Regions from separate parts of the Rossellomorea sp. DA94 genome, predicted to be linked through region 2. Evidence: riboswitches for the same ligand, from Rfam matches in the RefSeq annotation. Region 2 holds a riboswitch; each other region holds the start of a gene.

Region 1 (6,687 bases), 1.0 Mb from region 2:
TTGAAAGACTCCTTCAAACCTCCAGGGACCGTCTGTCTCCACCATCAGCCCTTCGATCGGGTAGTCCCTGACCAGCTGTTGTATTTCCTTTTCATACAGGACATCAGGCGTAACAGAAACGAGGTAACCATTACGGATCATCCTTTCGATCGTTTTACTATCTCCCTTAAACCAATGAAAATGAGCTTTTGAAATGGAATGCTTCTCCAATAAATCGCAGATGATGTGTGCATGCTCATAAACACCATGAAGGATGATGGGTTTATTCAGCCGATTCGATTCAATGATAAAGCGTTCCAACAGCTCTATGTAAGGAGCGAGGACCAGTGAGGGATCTTCTTTCATTTTGTAATAGGGCAGACCGACTTCTCCTATTGCCACAAGCTCTTGATGATGCCGCTGAATCCACACCAGAAGTTCCTCCACCTCACTATCCGAAGGAAGCTCTTGTTCCGGATGAAAACCGGCAGCTGCCTTTACCCTCCCGTCCTTTTTCGCAAATGCCAGATTTCGTTTGGATGATTGGAGGTGAAGGGATACAGAAATGAGAGCCTCTACTGAGTAGAGATCGAGCTCCCTCAGGATTTTTTCACGTTCTTCCTTTTCATATAAGTCCAGATGAGTATGAGCATCGATAAGCGATGGTTTACACATACTGGGATAATTCCTCGAAAATATCCGTTTTCCATTTTAGGAACTCTTCGGTTAGAAGGATTTCTTTATCACGAGGTCGCGGGAAAGGCACCTTGAATTCCTTTTGCACGCGTGCCGGTCTGGTTGATAACACAATGATACGGTCCGACAAGAAAAGTGCTTCGTCGATATTATGAGTGACAAACAGGACTGAACTTAAGTCTTCTTCCCATATGGAAAGGAGCCACCTCTGCATGTCCAATCGGGTAAATTCATCAAGGGCAGAAAATGGTTCATCCAGGCATAAAAAGGATTGGGGACTGACCAGTGCACGAATAAATGCAACGCGCTGTTTCATCCCTCCTGAAAGATCTTCAGGGTAAGCGTCCTCATAGCCCTTCAAACCGGCGCGCTCAATCATCCCCATCGCCATTTCCTTATCCCTCTTTCCATGCAGCTCCTGACCAAGCATCACATTCTCGATCACCGTCCTCCACGGTAAGAGGGACGGACTTTGTGGCATATAGCTGATGGACCCTCTACGGCCATTGATCGACTGTCCATCGAGCTTTATATCTCCTGAATCGGGTGCGAATAATCCACCGATCACGTGAAATAACGTACTTTTCCCACTTCCTGAAGGCCCAAGGATGGAAACAAACTCACCTTCCCCTACTTGAATGGAAAGATCATCGAGGATCAATTCACCATCAAAGGATTTGGACATATTTTGGATCGATAACGTCGTCATGTTATTTGTCCTCCTTTCGATTCCACTTCACCATGACTCTTTCTAATAGTACGATGAGTCCAAAGAACAGCAGGCTTAGGAGCATGATCATGAAAATGGCGACAAACACCCTGTCGGTCCTGAAGGAAGAGGATGCAAGAGTCATATAGACGCCAATCCCTTTTTGAGCACCAAGCCACTCCGAAATGACCGCTCCCATCACACTATAGGTAGCGGAGATTTTCAAACCGGAGAAGATGGAAGGCAGTGCATGTGGCCACTCCACTTTCCGGAAAATCTGTCCTTTGGTTGCACCGGACATTTTCATATAAAGAATATACTCTCCATTCGTCTGCCTGAATCCATCCATCGCCGAAACAGCCACAGGAAAGAAACAAATCAAGGTAATGACGATGATTTTGGGCAGGAGTCCGAATCCGAACCAAATGACAAGGAGAGGGGCCAATACAATGATGGGTATATTCTGAGATAGGATCATGAGAGGATAGACCGCTTCCCTTACCTTAGGGAGGAGATGCAGTACCACCGCTGTCCCGAGCCCGATCGAACAGCCGATCGCAAACCCTGTGATCGTCAGAAATGCCGTTGATGAGAAATTCCCCTTGAACTCAGACCACGAGGCAATTCCTTCTTCCCATATCTCTGAAGGCGACGGCATCAGCCAGGCTGGCACCTCAAATAATTTAATGGCCACTTCCCAAATGATGAATAAAAGGATGAGGACCAAGAAGGGTCTCCATCCTTTTGAAATCCAAGTCCTCATCCTTTATATTTCTCCGTTAAGTCGTCCATTTCGATCCCATCCGGCTGGTACAATACTTTGATCTGGGAAATGACATTTTTGCTTCCTATTTCAATCATTCGTTCATTCATCTGTTCAATCACCTTGAATAATTGTGACAGATTCCCCTCCATCGTCGTTTCCAAAGGATGGACTTCATATCGCACTCCCGATTTTTCGATGATTGCGATCGCTTCATCCACATATGGAATCACATCTTCACCGTTCTTGGTCTTTGGAATGATTTGTATGCTTACAAGTGCGTTCCCCATTTTGTTCACCTCTTATTTTGGTAAGAATTCGTTCGTGAATGCTTTCTTGCTTTCGAGTTTCTTATCTAATAAATCATTTTCATACATCCATGACGCATAGTTCTCCCAGACTTCCAGTTTCTGCTCTCCCCATCGGTCAGCATCATCTTTATATTTGGGTGCGAGCCATTCCTGACTCTTCATGACCAATTCTTTATCAAGATCTGGAGCTGCATCTAATAAAATCTCTCCCGCTTCTTTCGGGTTGTCGATTGTGTATTGATACCCTTTGGAAGCAGCTACCATGAATGCCTTGACCGTTTCAGGATCTGAATCGATCATTTTCTCATTTGTTGTAAGTACTGGAGTGTAGTAATCCAGTTTATCGGAATAATCCTTTACATACATCATGTTCAACTCTTCACCGCGGAGTTCAGCTTCAATTCCTGTCCATCCATAATAAATCCAGGCGAAGTCAACGTCCCGTTTAACGGCAGTAAAGAAATCGGTGTCTCCCATGTTGATGAAATTCACTTTTTCTACATCCGCGTTTTCTTGCTTCATGATTGAATCCATAACGGCTTTCTCAACGGGTGAACCCCAGCCGCCATAGCTTTTCCCTTCAAAATCCTTTGGTTTTGTAATACCCTTACTCTTCGGGGAAGCAAACCCCGACGTATTATGCTGTATGATGGCAGCTATGGATACGATGGGTACATCCTGGACCCTCGCTTGAGTGACACCTTCCTGATATCCAACTCCGAAATCGGCTTTCCCCGATGCAACGAGTTGATCGGCACCCGCTTCCCCGGGCAGGATGATGTCTACATCCAGTCCCTGATCCTTGAAGTAGCCTTTTTCTTTCGCTACATACAATCCAGTGTGGTTGGTATTTGGTGTCCAGTCGAGTACGACATTTACTTTTTTAAGATTGTCCATCTTCTCATCGGCTGCATCTTCCCCACCGTTACAGGCGGATAAAAGAAGTACAGAGCAGATGAGGAACATCCATTTTTTCATGATGATTCCTCCTTCGGTCTTTTGCGGTCGTAACGTCTCATTCCTATATTCTTCGCTTATTCTGGAAAATGAATGTAAACCAAAGGCAGTTGAGGCGTAAATTCAGGGGTGAAACAAAAAAACGCCCCAAGCTTCAGCCGCGGGACGCATCGTTAAACAGGTTATGTATCGTTTAAGAGAATGTTTCCTACGCTGGTATCAGCCAGTTCAGGTTCAAAGGGTCAGTATCTACAGGATACAATCTCAACCGGCCACTCCGGTCCCCCTACACGTGGAATATGAAATTTAACGTTATCTTCCTCCCTACTTTGCCATAGAATGAAAGGTTATTCAAGCTTTTCCTTCTCATATTGAAAGACTCCATGAAAATAAGCCGATGCAAACAGTTCCTCGATGAAATTCATGCACGAAGCACCCGCTTCTGTATATCCCTGATGATAGGTTAAAAAGGCATATTGCAGGAGAAAGAGAATGACTATTGACGGCAAGATCCTTTTCTCTCCTGCAGTCAAAGGGGCATGCCTTTCATATCCTTTCATAAATGCCAGAATCCATTTCATTGACTCATCTTTTTTCTCTTTCGGGGCTGCTTTGAGCATACCTGCGAGGAAGTAGCCGATGTCAGTAATCCGGGGTGCCGTCCGGATTCGTTCAAAATCAATGATCCCGCACACTTCTCCTCCCTGCATCAAAATATTCCCCGAATTGTAGTCGCTATGAACGAATTGATGTGGCAAACACCGGTAGGGATGCTCCCACCCCTTCATCTTTAATAAGATCACTTGCCCCCTTATGCCGATCGATTCAGTTTCAAGCTCCTTCACCCATTCTGTTACATGACTTTCAATCTCCCAGCCCTTCGTTTCATAATGACACCGATAGTCTTTAAGGATGAGATGAAGGGTTGCAAGGTATGCTCCTGCATTTGTCAGGGAGTCGGCAGACCATTCCTTCAATGGCGTTCCTTCAAGGGCCTCATAAAGAGAATAGATTTGCTCTTCTTCTTTTACATAAGGAAGTTGTGAGCAAGTTAATAGAGGGGATTCAACGTTAAGGTGATGACTCATTAAATAATCGGTTAAATAGAGCTCCTCCATCCGATTTTCAGGGGAAGAATACACTCTTCTTTTTAAATAGAAGGTCTTTCCTTCTGCCTTCACTTCCGTAACATCAGGATGAAGAAGAAGTGTTTTGAAGGAAGTGGGATCCATTCCCCAATGACGTACAATATCCTGAAGAGGTTCAATCATTTCTATTTCCTTTCCATACATAGTAATATACTTGTAGTATGACTTTGAAAGAATATACACATACCATACGAAAAGAGGTTTCACCTATGCAAAGAATACAAATGACAGAAGACTTATCATTCTCGAGGATCATTCATGGATTATGGAGACTATCAGACTGGAAGCAGTCCAAGGAAGATACGTTATCATTGATCCAACACAATATTGAAAACGGAATCACAACGTTTGACCATGCCGATATTTATGGTTCTTATATGTGTGAAACCTTATTCGGTGAGGCGCTAGCCCTCCAACCATCCTTGCGGGAGAAGATGGAGATCGTAACAAAATGCGGCATCGTCCTGCCTTCCGACAATCGACCGGAGCACAAGACGCATCACTACAACACGAGTAAGAAACATATTCTCACCTCGGTTGAACATTCTCTCCAACAATTAAAAACGGATTACATTGATCTCTTGTTGATTCACAGACCGGACCCATTCATGAACGGGGAAGAGGTAGCTGAAGCCTTCACACAATTAAAAGAAGAAGGGAAAGTCCGTCATTTCGGAGTATCCAACTTTAAAGACCATCAGTGGAATATGCTTCAATCTTATTTACCATTTCCATTGATCACAAACCAGATTGAATTATCCGCCTATCACCTGGAGAATTTTGAAGACGGCACGTTGAACTTCTGTCAGGAAAAGCGTGTGGCTCCCATGGCATGGTCACCACTGGCAGGAGGGGCGATCTTCAAGGGGGAAGATGAGAAAGCGGTCCGCCTTCAACATACATTAAAGAAAGTCCAGGAGGAAACAGGAGCGAAGGGGATCGACCAGATTCTATACGCGTGGCTGCTTAACCATCCGGCCAACATCATGCCGATTGTCGGATCAGGTAAAAAAGAACGGATCCAGCATGCAATCGACTCTCTTTCCATCCAATTGGATCATGATCAATGGTTTGAAATCCTGCAAACATCCATGGGACATGATGTTCCTTAATGAGTACATGAAAAAAGACGATCCTTTCTTTAAAGGGTCGTCTTTTTATTGAGCTATATCTCCACCAACATAATATTCAAGGTACACATCCTGCAATTCATCCATTGAAAGTTCATAGAGCTGCTTACCGAACGATTTATAGACGCCGATCCTCAATAACTGTTGTATATAAAAGTCTTTTTTAAATTCGGGTGTTTTGTTCTGTTCAGATTTCGTTTCTTGATGTAGCATGTTCATCCCTCCAGTTGAGGATATACCCCATACATGGAGAGACATAAACATCCGTTTCCCATTTTTCTTGAATCGATCTTTTAAAAACCCGTCACTCCAATCATGAGAGGGAGCTTCTTCATAATATTCCCAATCGATCATGTACAACTATGATGATGTCCCTCGAGCACGGTTTCCCCTTCCACTTGGATAGTAGAGTGATGAATACCAAACTCTTGTTCAAGAAAGGATGACAGCTGTACTAAAATTTCATCCCGATTCACTTCATCCCCTACGACGACATGGCAGCTTAAAGCTTTAAAATCCGAAGTGATGGACCATACATGAAGATCATGGACTTCCCTTACCCCCGGGACCTGTGACAGGCTCCCAGACACCTTTTCCATATCAACATCTCCCGGAGAACCTTCCATTAGAATATGAATGGAATCCTTCGTCACCCTCCATCCGGAGATGACAATAAGAATCGCTACGATGACAGAAGCAATCGGGTCTGCCAGATTCCAATCAAAGAAGTAAATAAGAAGACCCGCTATGATGGCTCCGACTGATCCGAGCATATCCCCCAGTACATGAAGGAACGCACTGCGGACATTCAAATTATGTTCGTTGTCCCCTTTCATCAGGATCCAGGCGACAATGATGTTCACAATCAAGCCGATTATGGCGATGATCATCATGCCGGGTGATACAGCGGGAGTATCGATGAAGCGACGGTAAGCTTCCCAGAAAATATAAAGGGAAACCAGGATCAGGGTGATCCCGTTCAAAAAGGCAGCTA
Region 2 (6,687 bases):
AATACAATGTAGAATCGAAAGTATTCACAATCAGCGACCACAAAATGTCGACAAAAGACTACGAATACTACGAATATAACGCGGCACCACATACGGGAGTATTAACTCCGCACCCGGCACTTGCAAAGTACTTAAGCCATAGTCTGCTTGATAATTATGGTCAGGATGAAGTGAAAAGCTTTAGCTTTTCTCAAGATGAAGGATTTCAACTTACCTTCAGAAAAGGAAATCAGACAGAAGGCTTCTGGGGGTACCGGGACGGGAACAAAGATGATTATTCATTCCTCGAAGTTAAGATGGATATCGATCCGGTAACAGTCACGATTGAAGACAACTAATATGGGAAAACAGCCCGGGAGAAATTTGCCCGGGCTGTTTTGCTATTCCAAGATAAATATGACAATTGAACTGTATGTATATGTGATATCATCTGATATACTTGTGATAACAAAGTGCTAGCAGATGATATCACATTGATAGAATAGGAGGGCGAACCTTGTCAGATCAAGGAAGAATGCAACTTAATGTAAGGGTTGATAAAGAAACGTCGGAGAAATTGGATGAAATTGTAGAATACTATCAGCAGAACACAAAAATTGGTAGAGTCTATAAAGGTGACGTCTTAACAGACATCATTCAGAAATCCTATGAGATCATGGAGAAGCAAAAAAGAATTCAAAACCGAAAATACTAGTATTCAGACACCCCTGAAGACCAATAAATACTCAAAGGCAACATGTGAAAATCAGGTTCATATATGTCATAATATAGGAAACATATTCAAAACATTGAAAACAAAAGAGGTATTCAGCGTGCAAATGCCGAAAAAATTAATCAATATTCAAAGAGGTTCAGGTATTTCCCCCTACATATGGAGTATTATCAGCATTCTGCCATTTTACTTTATCTTTCAATCTTCTTCTACGATTGAAATTGCGGTGGGGATTTTCTTGACCATTACATTTTTTATTTCTTTACGCTTTGCTTTTCTCTCGAAGGATTGGCCGGTTTATTTATGGACATCGATATTGATTGCGATATCTATCACCATGACCATCCAGTTTAATTTTATTTATTTTGCTTTTTACATTGCTTACTATAACGGGAATATAAAAAACCGGGTTGCATTTTTGACCCTTTACATCATTCATCTAGTCCTGACGACGGCATCTATCAATTATAACTTCGTGCTGCAGGACGAATTATTCATTTCCCAGTTTCCCTTCATTCTGATTATCTGGATCAGCGTCATCCTGCTTCCATTCAATATTTATAATCGAAATAAACAGGTCCAGCTGGAAGACCAACTGGAAGATGCTAATAAGCGGATATCGGATCTTGTCAAACAGGAAGAGCGTCAGAGAATTGCCAGGGATCTGCACGATACACTTGGTCAAAAGCTTTCATTGATCGGACTGAAAAGTGATCTTGCGAGAAAATTGGTGTACAAGGATCCGGAGCAGGCCAGAAGTGAATTACAGGACGTCCAGCAAACGGCAAGAACCGCATTGAGTGAGGTCAGGACGATGGTCTCCCAGATGAGGGGGATTCGATTGAAAGATGAAATCGTCAGGATCAAGCAGCTCCTGAAGGCAGCTGAGATCGAATTCCGTATGACTGAGGACACCACCCTTCCTCAAACCTCACTCTTTTTAGAAAACATCTTAAGCATGTGCTTGAAAGAGGCTGTCACCAATGTAGTAAAACACAGCAAGGCTTCCACTTGTGAATTGATCATCGAGGAATCGGATAAAGAGATGACCATTGTGGTGAAGGATGATGGTGTGGGGATCGGGAGTGACTATACTCAGTCCAAAGGCAGTGGTCTGATCGGGATGAGAGAGCGGTTGGAATTTGTCAACGGAAGCCTTGAAATCGTTTCGGTGGATGGTACCACCTTGATCATGAGGGTTCCGAAAGTAATCAAGCAGACAGACAGGGAGGGAATGGAATGATTCGAATTGTGATTGCAGAAGATCAGCGGATGCTGTTGGGCGCATTGGGGTCTCTATTGAGCCTTGAAGATGATATGGAAGTGGTAGGAAAAGCAGGCAATGGAGAAGAAGCCATTTCCCTCGTTCATGAACTGAAGCCGGATATTTGTATCATGGATATTGAAATGCCTGAAAAAACGGGGCTTGAAGCGGCAGAGGAATTAAAAGGGGAAGATTGTAAGGTGATCATCCTTACCACTTTTGCCAGATCAGGCTACTTTCAGCGGGCATTAAAGGGTGGAGTGAAAGGGTATTTGTTGAAGGACAGTCCGAGTGAGGAACTGGCGAACTCTATCCGGCTTGTGATGGATGGTAAGCGTATCTATGCACCGGAGCTGATGGATGATGTCTACAGCGAAGAAAATCCCCTCACAGACCGTGAAAAAGAAGTACTCGAGCTCGTTGCCGATGGAAAAAACACAAAGGAAATCGCCGATGAACTAAAGCTTAAAACAGGTACTGTAAGGAACTATATCTCCACTATACTCGACAAGCTGGAAGTGAAAAACCGAATCGAAGCCATCACACAATCCAAAGAAAAAGGATGGTTTAAATAAACCGAGGGACGGACCTTTTTGAAGGTCCGTCCCCTTTTTATAACAATTCATTACATTGAATGTTTATTCATAATTAATAAGAAGAGGAAAATGGATAGACAAACTTATTTCAAAAATAATTTTCTGTAGAATTAATCATACTGAACCTCTGGCTGTCATTGAGTCCGACAGCTAATTTGAAATCGTGTTAGAATCGAGATTTACTTTTTTTAAGTTGACAACTATTTGAATCATGATACGATAACATCGAAAACAAAATTTCATAAGACGATCCACTAGGGGTGCCTTCGAAAAGGCTGAGATTAAAGTGTGACTTTAAGACCCTTTGAACCTGATCTGGTTGAGACCAGCGTAGGGAAGTGGTGTTTGACGGTCACATAGAATATAATTCTATTATTCTGATCTCAAGCCACTTTCTGTATGCTGTATGCATAATGGAAAGTGGCTTTTTTTGTTGCCCATTTCGGGTCGTCTGGAAAAGGAGCAGGAAATCATGACATTTTCAACAGCGTTACGAAACGAAGTCAACGACATTTGGGACGCAAGCTTCGATCATCCTTTCGTCAAAGGGATCGGGGATGGGACTCTCCCCATCGAGAAGTTCAAGTACTACCTCTTGCAAGATGCCTATTACCTTTCACATTTCTCGAAGGTGCAGGCGCTTGGTGCTGCAAAAGCATTGGACTTACATACCACATCACGAATGGCATCCCACGCTGTAGGAACCAATGAAGCAGAGCTTTCTCTTCATGAAAATTTCTCTAAACGTTTAGGGATCGCGGATGAAGAAAAAAAGAATTTCAAACCGGCTCCTACAGCGTACGCTTATACGTCCCATATGTATCGTTCCGCAAGATATGGGGGCTTAGCTGATATCCTGGCGGCGATCCTCCCATGTTACTGGCTCTATTATGAGATCGGGGAACGCTTGAAATCATGCACGCCGGAACAACCGGTGTATCAGGAATGGATTGAGGCATACGGTGGGGAATGGTTTAAAGAGTTAGTGGAGGAACAAATCAATCGTCTTGATGAATTGGCAGAAACAATGACCCAACACGATAAAGAAAGAATGAAAGAAAATTTCATTTTGAGCAGCATTTATGAATGGCAGTTTTGGGAGATGGCTTACACCCTTGAAAAATGGCCGTTTCAGCATGCACTGGATGCAGGGAAAGAAATGAGCGGACACCATGTCTAAATTAAAACTAACCGATGTTTTAGTGACGGTGGTCATTTCCATCATGTTCGGGGTCATTTATAAGCTTTGGGGCCCATTTTATAACTTGTTGAAGCCGATCGGGTTGCATGCAGACCAACTCATCTATGGAATGTGGTTCATGGCGGCCACAGTAGCATTCTTGATCATCCGTAAACCCGGCTTCGCCCTTTTAGCCGAAATCGCCGCTTCTTCAGGAGAGTTTCTCATGGGCTCTGAATGGGGACTCGAGGTCCTTTTATTCGGAGTCATTCAAGGGTTAATGGCAGAATCGGTTTTCTTCCTGACGAAATATAGACGCTATGATCTTTCGATTATATGTTTTGCTGCGTTCGGTTCTGCATGGGGATCCATCTTCATGGATTACATGAAAGGGTATATGGGAGATTTAGTCCTTTGGAATCTGTCATTGTTTATCTTTGCAAGATTACTGGGATCGATTGTCATCGCAGGTGCAGGATCATTTTATTTGGTCAGGGCCCTCGAGAAAACCGGAGTCACAAGTCTGGTCAGACGTGCAAGTCAGGATGATTACGATGTATTGAACCAGTAAAGGGGATGATGCTTATGCATGTCGAAAACCTTCGACTTACCTATCCCGGAACAGGGAAACGGATGTTTAATGAAGTCAGTCTTTCTATCAATGAAGGGGAGAAAGTATTGCTATTGGGTCCATCAGGATGCGGGAAGTCAACACTTTTACATGTTTTATCCGGAGTGATCCCCCGCTCCGTGGATGTTCCCATGAGGGCTGCAAAATTGGAGGTGTCTGATTCCTATGGCTATGTATTCCAAGATCCGGATTCGCAATTTTGTATGCCATTTGTGGATGAAGAATTAGCCTTTGTGCTGGAGAATTTACAGACTCCCCGTGAAGAGATGAAAGGGGAAATACAATGGCTGCTATCGGAGGTGGGACTGGAACTTGAGGATCCCCATACGAAAATCTCAACATTATCAGGAGGCATGAAGCAGAAATTGGCCATTGCTTCTGCGCTTGCCCTGAGACCCGATACCTTGTTCCTGGACGAACCGACTTCATTATTGGATGAGGAAAGTACAAAGTCTGTCTGGAAAACAATCAAAGAAATCGGTTTAGATAAGACCCTGGTGATCGTAGAGCATAAACTTGATCACGTTCTTGACATGATCGATCGAATCATTCTTTTCGATGCCGATGGAACCATTATGGCGGATGGAGCGAAAGAGTGGATCCTGAACCAAAACAAAGATTCGTTGAAGAACTTGGGTGTCTGGTACTCGGGCGCATGGGAGGAATATCTGTCATCCCGTCAGATGAGGGAGAGTCCCTCATTCGGACCTGTGATTGCAAGAATGGAGGACTTTAAAGGCTATATTCAAAAGAAAGAGAAGATTCACCTGCCCTATGCCGTGATCCGCGAAGGGGAATGGATTGCTATTACAGGAAGGAATGGTGCAGGGAAATCAACATTACTGCACAGCTTAATGAAATTCAACCGTACTAGCGGGACGTACGAATTAAACGGAGTACAGATGAAAGGGAAAAAGATTTCTCAAGAATGTGCCTTCGTTTTTCAAAATCCCGAATTACAATTTGTCACCCATTCCGTTTTTGACGAAGTGGCCTATAGTTACCGGCTAAAGGATTTGAGCGAAGAAAGCATAGAGAGAAAGGTTTATGAGCTACTCCAGCGATTCAATCTTCGTTCATGTAAGGTACAACATCCTTATTCGTTATCCGTGGGTCAAAAACGCAGACTGAGTGTTGCAGCTTCCATCGTTCCCGGTAAGGAGATTCTGTTATTGGATGAACCAACTTTCGGACAGGACGCTCACAATACATTTGAATTGCTCGAGATGCTACTTGAATTACAGTGTGAAGGCGTCACCATCTTGATGGTGACTCACGATATCAGAATCATCCAACACTATGCAACCAGGATTTGGACCGTCGAAGAAGGAAGAGTGGTTCAGGATGCGGATGTAGAAGCAGCGAGGAGTGAAGCATTATGAACATGGAAATAGCTCATAAACACACCTGGCTACATCGCATTAACCCGAGTATGAAATTGATCGTAATGGTTGCGCTTTTTCTGTTTTTACTTTTCGTTCATTACCTGAACTGGCTCGTGTATTTGACCTTGTTCACTTTCCTTTTATTGTGGTCATTCTCTGGATATTCAAAGAGGTTAGTGACGCTGATGGCCATGCCATTTTTCCTTGTCTTTCTCTCTACGGCATCCTCGATGATCATGTTTGGGAAAGGAGAGACGACGTGGTTTACCTGGGGGATGATCCATGTAACAGAGGAAAGTTTTTATAGGGGGTTTCACATTGGTTTAAGGGCATTCCTATTCGCTGTTTTAGGCCTAATGTTTGCTTTGACGACGAGACCTGTCCTCCTGTTTTATTCACTTATGCAACAATTGGGCCTTAAGCCGAAGTACGCTTATAGTTTTATGGCCGGTATAAGGCTGATCCCCATCATGATCGAAGAATTCACTACCATTCGGAATGCACTGAAAGTCAGGGGCACCCGTGAACGAACGGGCTATACGAAACTTTTCCATACCATACAGTCTTATTCCATCCCCTTGCTGGCACAAAGTATCAGGAGGGCTCACAGAATTGCAGTTGCCATGGATACGAAAGGCTTTGAGGGTGATGGGGAGAGAACCTATTTCTACAAAGTCGGATTATCGAAATTTGATGGCTATTTTATGGGGAGCATCATACTCATGGTTTCCATAAGTTACATTCTTTCTATTTATCTACCACTATTTCCGACGGGAGATGTTCGCTATGGAAATTGAAAAGAGAAGACGGCTACATGTCATTTCCACTGGTCAGCAATCAAGGGAAGTATTGGTGGAAATATCGAAAACCATCCACCCCTATATCGATATGCTTCATATCCGTGAAAAAACCTGGACAA
Region 3 (6,687 bases), 2.1 Mb from region 2:
ATCAGTCCCACCAGCCCCGATGTCTCCTTCGTGACGATATAGTCATCAATCGCCTTCCCCACAAGAAAGGGGCCGAGAAGTGCCGCTGCCGAACTGATGAACACCATTAAAATGACCAGATACAAAGTGACCTTCATTTTGGAAAGGTAGTTCCACAGGCGTCGAAGTGTCCCTTTTGCATCTTTCGCCTTGTCGTTTTCCCCCAATTTCTTTCGTATATGCCTAGACATGATGGATTTCCCCCTCTCCGAATTGAGACTGGTAAATCTGTTGATAGAGAACGGAATCCTCTACCAGGGACTGGTGGGGCCCTTCTCCGATCAATCGTCCATCTTCCAACAGCAGAATAAGATCGGATTCCATCGCCGTACTGACCTTTTGAGTGATGATCATGGTTGTACACTCATATTTCTTCAATGCTTGAAGGAGCTTCGACTCCGTTTTCAAGTCCAATGCACTCGTACTGTCATCCAGCAGGAGGATCTTCGGTTTTCGAATGAGGGCCCTGGCAATGGAAAGCCTTTGCTTCTGACCTCCTGAAAGGTTGACCCCTTTTTGCCCGAGGACCGTATCATATCCGTTCGTGAGATTCAGGATGGTTTCATGGATTTGGGCATCTTTTGCCGCTTGAATCATTTCTTCCCTTGTGGCATCTTCCTTTCCCCACAAGAGATTTTCTGAAACCGATCCGGAAAACAGGATGACTTCCTGAGGGACATATCCGATATTTTTTCTTATTTCCCTTAATGGAATGGTCCGGATTTCCCGTCCGTCCAATTGAACGGTTCCCCCTGTTGCATCATACAGACGGGGGATGAGCTGAAACAGGGAGCTTTTACCTGATCCCGTAGCCCCTAAAATGGAAACGGTTTGTCCCGCTCCCACCTTAAAGGAAACATCCCGAAGCACCCTTCCCCTGGTGGATGGGTATTGAAACGATACATCCTTAAACGATATTTCTCCTCTTACCACTTTGTTGCGAGAGTCTACCTCCGTTCCATCCTTCAAGTCAATCTCCGTTTCAAGTACTTCCTCGACCCTTTCAGCAGAAGCCCTCGCTCTTGAAAAGCTGGTGATGATAAAAGAGAATATGGAAAATACAGATGAGATTCTCGTGACATAGGTGACAATCGCCACTACTTCCCCAACCCTGGTACCACCAGAGGCCACATCAATACTTCCGAACCATAGAACGGAAAGAAGGGCAAGGTTCATGACAAGCATCAAGAGAGGCATAATGATCTCCATGAACCTGAGGGCACGCACCGTTCGATCCTTCAAATCTTCATTCGCTTCATGAAAACGGCTTTCTTCATGCTTACTCCTCGTATACGCTTTGATCAACCTCATTCCGGAAAGGTTTTCCTTCATGACCTCGTTTACTTTATCGAGCCTTGATTGAACTCTTTCAAACAGACTCCACCCGCGTTTCAACACCCAAAATAGGAACAGCCATAACACCGGAATCACAACGATTAGAATAAGCGCAAGCCGGGCATTGACGATCAGGGCCATGATGGTGGAACCCACTACAAGCAATGGAGCCCTTAGCATGATCCTGAGGCTCATGAAGATCGTATTTTGGAGCTGCCTGACATCATTCGTCATTCTCGTGATGAGAGAAGAGGCCGGAAGCTTATTAAAACTCGCAAACGAAAACGACTGGACTTTCCTATACAGACTTTCCCTCACATCATATCCGAATCCCTGACTCGTATGCGCAGCAAAAAATGAGTTCGTCACACCTGAAAAGAAGGCAACGAGAGACATCCCGACCATGATGAATCCCCATTTCAATACGATGTCCAAGTCTTTATTCAGAATTCCTTCATCGATGATCCGCGCCATGAACAGCGGATTCAGTAGTTCTACTGCAAGCTCTACCAGCATCAGACTCCAGGCAACGGCCATGGCAGCACGGTAAGGCTTTAAGAAACGTATGACCTTCAAACGAACACCCCTCTAAACAAATATCTGCCATTATTTATATGTATCATCATATCGTTTTTTTATGCAGGGTGGTAGTTGGAAGCACCAGACGTGCTCCCTATCATGAATTGAAAAAGAGACCGCGACAATTTCGAGGTCTCTTCTTAATATATGCAGTTATTCAACTCTGATAAAGCATTTTCTTTATCAACCCATAACAGTAAAGGTCCGTCCCTCTATCTCATCCGCCGGGCACTAGCGTTCAGGCGCGCATTTCGGATGACCTGATTGATGACTTCCGAAAATATGAGCCCGATAGCAATGGAACCGGAGATCATAAAGGCTTTGGCTGCCAGATTGATGGCGGCATTGTAATCATTTTGAACGAAATTTCTCATGGCATCGTACGCAAGCCCCCCGGGTACGAGGGGGATGATCCCGGCAACAGAGAAGATGATGACCGGGGTTTTGTACATTTTCGCAAACACCTGACTCACTACAGCCACGACAAAGGAGGCAAGTAACGTAGCAAGAACGGTGTCTGCTTCATTTAAACTCATCAGTATGTAAATGATCCAGCCAAGCATCCCGACAATTCCGCATTTAAAAAGGGACTGCTTTGGAGCATTGAAGATAATCCCGAATGCAGCGGCGGAAATGAAGCTGGTCACTAATTGCTCGATGATGTGCATTCCCTTTTCACCCCAATCTCACTTTACGTTAATGTAAATACGACAGCAATGCCCGTCCCAATGGCAAATGCCGTTAAAAAAGCTTCCGCGCCCTTTGAGAGACCTGAAACGAGATGACCCGCCATCAAGTCCCGGACCGCATTGGTGATCAGGAGACCGGGAACAAGGGGCATCACGGATCCAATGATGATCTTATCCAATTCCTGCCCGATACCAAGCTGTACAAACCCGTATGACACCATGCCGATGATGAAGGATGCAAGAAATTCCGCGAAGAACTTTATCGGGACGAGGCGGTGTAAATAAATCAGGCTCGTAAACCCGACGCCTCCCGTGATCAGAGCTGGAATGAAGTCCTTCCACATCCCCTGGAACATGATGAGAAAACAACCACTTGCAATCGAAGCCGCTGCCACTTGAATCAGGAAGGAATAAGATAGATCGGACTGATCCAGCTTCTCAAGGGCATTGTATGCTTCTTCAAGTGTCAGATGCCCTTTACTGATCTGCCTTGAGATACTGTTCACGAGGGTCACTTTCTCAAGATCCGTAGACCTCTCATTAATTCGGATGAGCTTCGTTTTGGTCGGTTCCGACGTTTCAATCGAGAAGATGATCCCAGTGGGGGTCACATAGCTATGCGATTCCGATATCCCATAAGAAGCGGCGATGCGCATCATCGTGTCCTCGACGCGATACGTCTCCGCCCCACTTTGCAGCATAATCTTCCCCGCCAGCAGGCTGACCTCCATAATGTCATATCTTCTTATCATTTTTGCTTCCATACGATCTCTCCACACGTACTATTTTTTGAATAGGTCTAGTTTATAGGAAAGCAGTGGTGTAAGCAATGAGGAACGGGGTGATTTTCCGTAGATTTGATCTTGAGGGATGGAAGGAAGGCAGCTTCAAGCATCATTTACTTCATCCCTCTCTTGGAAGGCTTTTCGTTCCGATGGGTCGTTTGTTGGCAGGGATCCCTTTTTTATCTTTCTTTTATACAACATGTACGCACCCGTCACCACCACAAACCCCACGAGGACCACCATTTGATAGTCTTCAATCACTTCAAGGATCACTTCTTTCTCCCCGTCATATAACTTCCCGATCGTCAAGAACAGAAAAGTGGATGGTGCTATACCAAGCATGGTAAGAAGGAAATATGCCTTCACATCCATTCTCGCCATACCTGCAAGAAATGGGATGACATTCCCCAAGTGAAGCGGACTCGTAATCGCCACGCTCCAAACACCGTATCGATTGAATTTTTTCTGGGCTGTGCGGAGCTTCTCAAGCTTCTGGGGCTTAAGCCTTCCTTCTATGTTATCCCCCAGTTTTAAACTGATAAAGTAAGGAATATAGCTTCCCACTGTGTATAGGAGACTTCCTGCTAAAGAGATGAACACGATTTGCATCCACGTTAGGTGGAGGATGAATCCCATCGTTACGATAAAGAACGTTCCAATAAAAGGAAAGGCACTCCCTTCAATGAATAGAGAAAACAGTACACCCCATATCCCCCACTCTTCTGCTGAATTTATTATCCATTCCGTCATGTGAATCACTCCTGTACGCTTGTATCTTCAGTATAGAAGAGACCCTCTGACACCAACAGAATCCGCGGAGGTAATTTACGCTAAGTCTTGAGATGTATTGACAGAACGAAAGACCGGCCCTGAGACAGGCCGGTCTTTCGTTTCTTTAGGATGCCTTTCGGCTGATTTCCTGTTGATGCGACTGCACTTTGATCAATCTTGGTGCGATATTGACGATGATCACCATCACAACGGAGCATAATACTGCCGATCCCAACATCGTGATCCCGTTTACTATAAGAGAAAATAGCAATGGAGACATCTCATCCGGTGCATACTCGGCAAAAAACACGAATCCGGCAATGAAATGCCAGAAATAACGAGCAAGGCTTCCTGCGAATGTTGCCATCACTACCCAGAAGACTGCTTTGGACCGGTGACCGCCTCCCAGTGCACCCTGAATTTTCCCGGCGAAACCCCCGGCAAAACCGATAAAAGCAAAAGCGATGAAATACTCAATCACCATTTGGACCGGGGTCGCAATCCAGGCATCCCCAAGGGCAATCTGCAGGATCCCCCATAAAAAGCCCCCTATCAGTCCGGCTCTCAAGCCTCTTCGATAAGATAATAGAAAGATCGGAACCATGGCAATCGATATCGAGATACTCGGTGATAGCTTAATAGAAGGCAGCAAATCAAGGATGATCGCAAAAGCCGCCATCAATGACGCTTCAAGCAATACGACAAGTCGTGTGTTTTTCATAAAAAAAATCCTCCTTATGAACTGAAACGAAACCATAAGGAGGGAGAATGAACAATCGAAATAAGCACAATGCTGCCTATTTTCCACATCCCTACGCTAGTCCTAACTAACAGGTTCAGAGGGTCAGAACAGATTGTTCACTCTCAGCTTTCGCTCCCCTTGTGGTACCGTTTATAAAGTTGTTAAGGTTTATTATACATGAAGAAACATATTTGAAAAGCATGATAGGAACTTTTTCTTAAGGTGTCTCTCTCAGAGGATCATGAAGGATGATGACGGGCATTGACTTAGGGGTGACCATGAATCCATATACTTTACCATCCTTGTCCTTATACGCTACAGAATAATCTCCGAACTGGGGTGAGAATTCGACGTTTTGGTATTCAAGATCAAGGTCCTGGTATTTCAGGCTCACATACAGGTTGGTGGCGATCCTTGCTGTCAGATGTTGTACAGTGGAAATCCGGTTGGCTACTATTATGAGGATGATTGCGAAACAGAGTAACATGACTTTCTTTGTCCTGGACAATCTGATCATTCATCAAGCCCCCTTTCATTTCTCATAACTACTATACTCGTATACTCACTATTATATACCTATTCACTGAACCATGACAAAAGAGCTACTCTAATGAGGTGTGTCTAAATACCCATTTTTAGCAGCTCTTTTTAAAGTTTATATAGAATTCAAATACAACCTACCATTTATAATACCCACAGATATTTATCCTACTAAACAACTGTTTAACCCACCCAGGCCAGACCAACAAACGTTTTCACGTACTAATCAAACGTTTGTTTAGTTGTCTAACATCTCAGTAAGACGGGAAATTTGGCTGTGGAGTTCGTCGATTGGAACGAAACGTGCTTTTCTGAACATCTCCTTACCGTCTACAAATACGATGATGACAGGCACGGTGAAGATGGAAAATTCTCCTGCTATTTCCGGGATTTCTTCTGCATCGGCATGGATGGATTTCACAGATTCGAAATCCTTCAACATCTCTTCCACCTGGGGCAGGAGTGCGTGACATACAGAACAACCTGGCCTTGATATGTATAGTAGTACCACCTTCTCAGCTTCGAGCTTTTCACGAAGTGCTTTTAGTGAATGGACTTCTTCCATTTTACGGCCTCCTTTCTTTCTATTAGTGTATTGCTCTGGTAAATGATCACCCTGTCCCACCTTGATAAACATACACCTTTCCGTTGGAGGGTCTCCTGAACGACGGCCCGGTAAATCCCCGCTTTCGTAATTCTTTTCTCATAAATATCATGATTCCGCCATGACCTACGATGAGCACATCCTTCCCTTCATGGACGACCCTATCGACCACCACACGGATCCTCTCTTCGATTTCCCGCTTGTTTTCAGGCTGGGAACGATGATTGAACCACCAGGCGAGCCTGATGGATGCCATATGAAGAAAGAGCGGCAGCTTTATGTCAGACCGGAAGATGGGAGATAATCTGATTTCCCTCAGTTCCTTGAGAAAGGTGATTTCTCCTTCATAAACCGCTTCAGCCGTTATTTGTGCCCTGGATAAGTCACTGGAGTAGCAGCCTTCCCAATCAATATCTTTAAGATCAACTTCATTGCCTTCTACGTCCGAGGCATCATACTCTTCCACCCACTTCATCAGCTCATCACTCGTTACATATGAAGCCGGGTAGCCCCTCGTTACTTTAAAGTGCCTTATGAGACCAATCTTCATACACATCCCCTCCCCCATCCATTATACTAGTTTATGGAAGAGAAAAGGCATGC

Evidence for each region. Region 2 has a riboswitch for thiamine pyrophosphate ahead of tenA (thiaminase II). Riboswitches for the same ligand answer to the same signal wherever they lie in the genome.
Region 1: another riboswitch for thiamine pyrophosphate. It lies ahead of P8596_RS07510 (ABC transporter substrate-binding protein); the one in region 2 lies ahead of tenA (thiaminase II).
Region 3: another riboswitch for thiamine pyrophosphate. It lies ahead of thiT (energy-coupled thiamine transporter ThiT); the one in region 2 lies ahead of tenA (thiaminase II).

What each region holds. Positions count from the first base shown of each region.
Region 1 covers NZ_CP122397.1:1,416,485-1,423,171, reverse strand. The annotation lists gene P8596_RS07530 (TatD family hydrolase) at 1-654, opposite strand, end outside; gene P8596_RS07525 (ABC transporter ATP-binding protein) at 647-1,384, opposite strand; gene P8596_RS07520 (ABC transporter permease) at 1,386-2,147, opposite strand; gene P8596_RS07515 (thiamine-binding protein) at 2,144-2,437, opposite strand; gene P8596_RS07510 (ABC transporter substrate-binding protein) at 2,450-3,436, opposite strand; TPP riboswitch at 3,604-3,713, opposite strand; gene P8596_RS07505 (phosphotransferase enzyme family protein) at 3,763-4,686, opposite strand; gene P8596_RS07500 (aldo/keto reductase) at 4,773-5,675, shown strand; gene P8596_RS07495 (Fur-regulated basic protein FbpA) at 5,721-5,906, opposite strand; gene P8596_RS07490 (cation diffusion facilitator family transporter) at 6,044-6,687, opposite strand, start outside.
Region 2 covers NZ_CP122397.1:2,454,207-2,460,893, reverse strand. The annotation lists gene P8596_RS12770 (cyanophycinase) at 1-338, shown strand, start outside; gene P8596_RS12765 (hypothetical protein) at 497-694, shown strand; gene P8596_RS12760 (sensor histidine kinase) at 819-1,955, shown strand; gene P8596_RS12755 (response regulator transcription factor) at 1,952-2,551, shown strand; TPP riboswitch at 2,819-2,926, shown strand; gene tenA (thiaminase II) at 3,045-3,752, shown strand; gene P8596_RS12745 (ECF transporter S component) at 3,745-4,323, shown strand; gene P8596_RS12740 (ABC transporter ATP-binding protein) at 4,338-5,765, shown strand; gene P8596_RS12735 (energy-coupling factor transporter transmembrane component T family protein) at 5,762-6,565, shown strand; gene P8596_RS12730 (thiamine phosphate synthase) at 6,555-6,687, shown strand, end outside.
Region 3 covers NZ_CP122397.1:393,201-399,887, reverse strand. The annotation lists gene P8596_RS02135 (ABC transporter ATP-binding protein) at 1-230, opposite strand, end outside; gene P8596_RS02130 (ABC transporter ATP-binding protein) at 223-1,911, opposite strand; gene P8596_RS02125 (threonine/serine exporter family protein) at 2,166-2,621, opposite strand; gene P8596_RS02120 (threonine/serine exporter family protein) at 2,645-3,406, opposite strand; gene P8596_RS02115 (DedA family protein) at 3,530-4,177, opposite strand; gene thiT (energy-coupled thiamine transporter ThiT) at 4,323-4,919, opposite strand; TPP riboswitch at 4,991-5,089, opposite strand; gene P8596_RS02105 (hypothetical protein) at 5,158-5,457, opposite strand; gene P8596_RS02100 (thioredoxin family protein) at 5,719-6,045, opposite strand; gene P8596_RS02095 (histidine phosphatase family protein) at 6,092-6,634, opposite strand.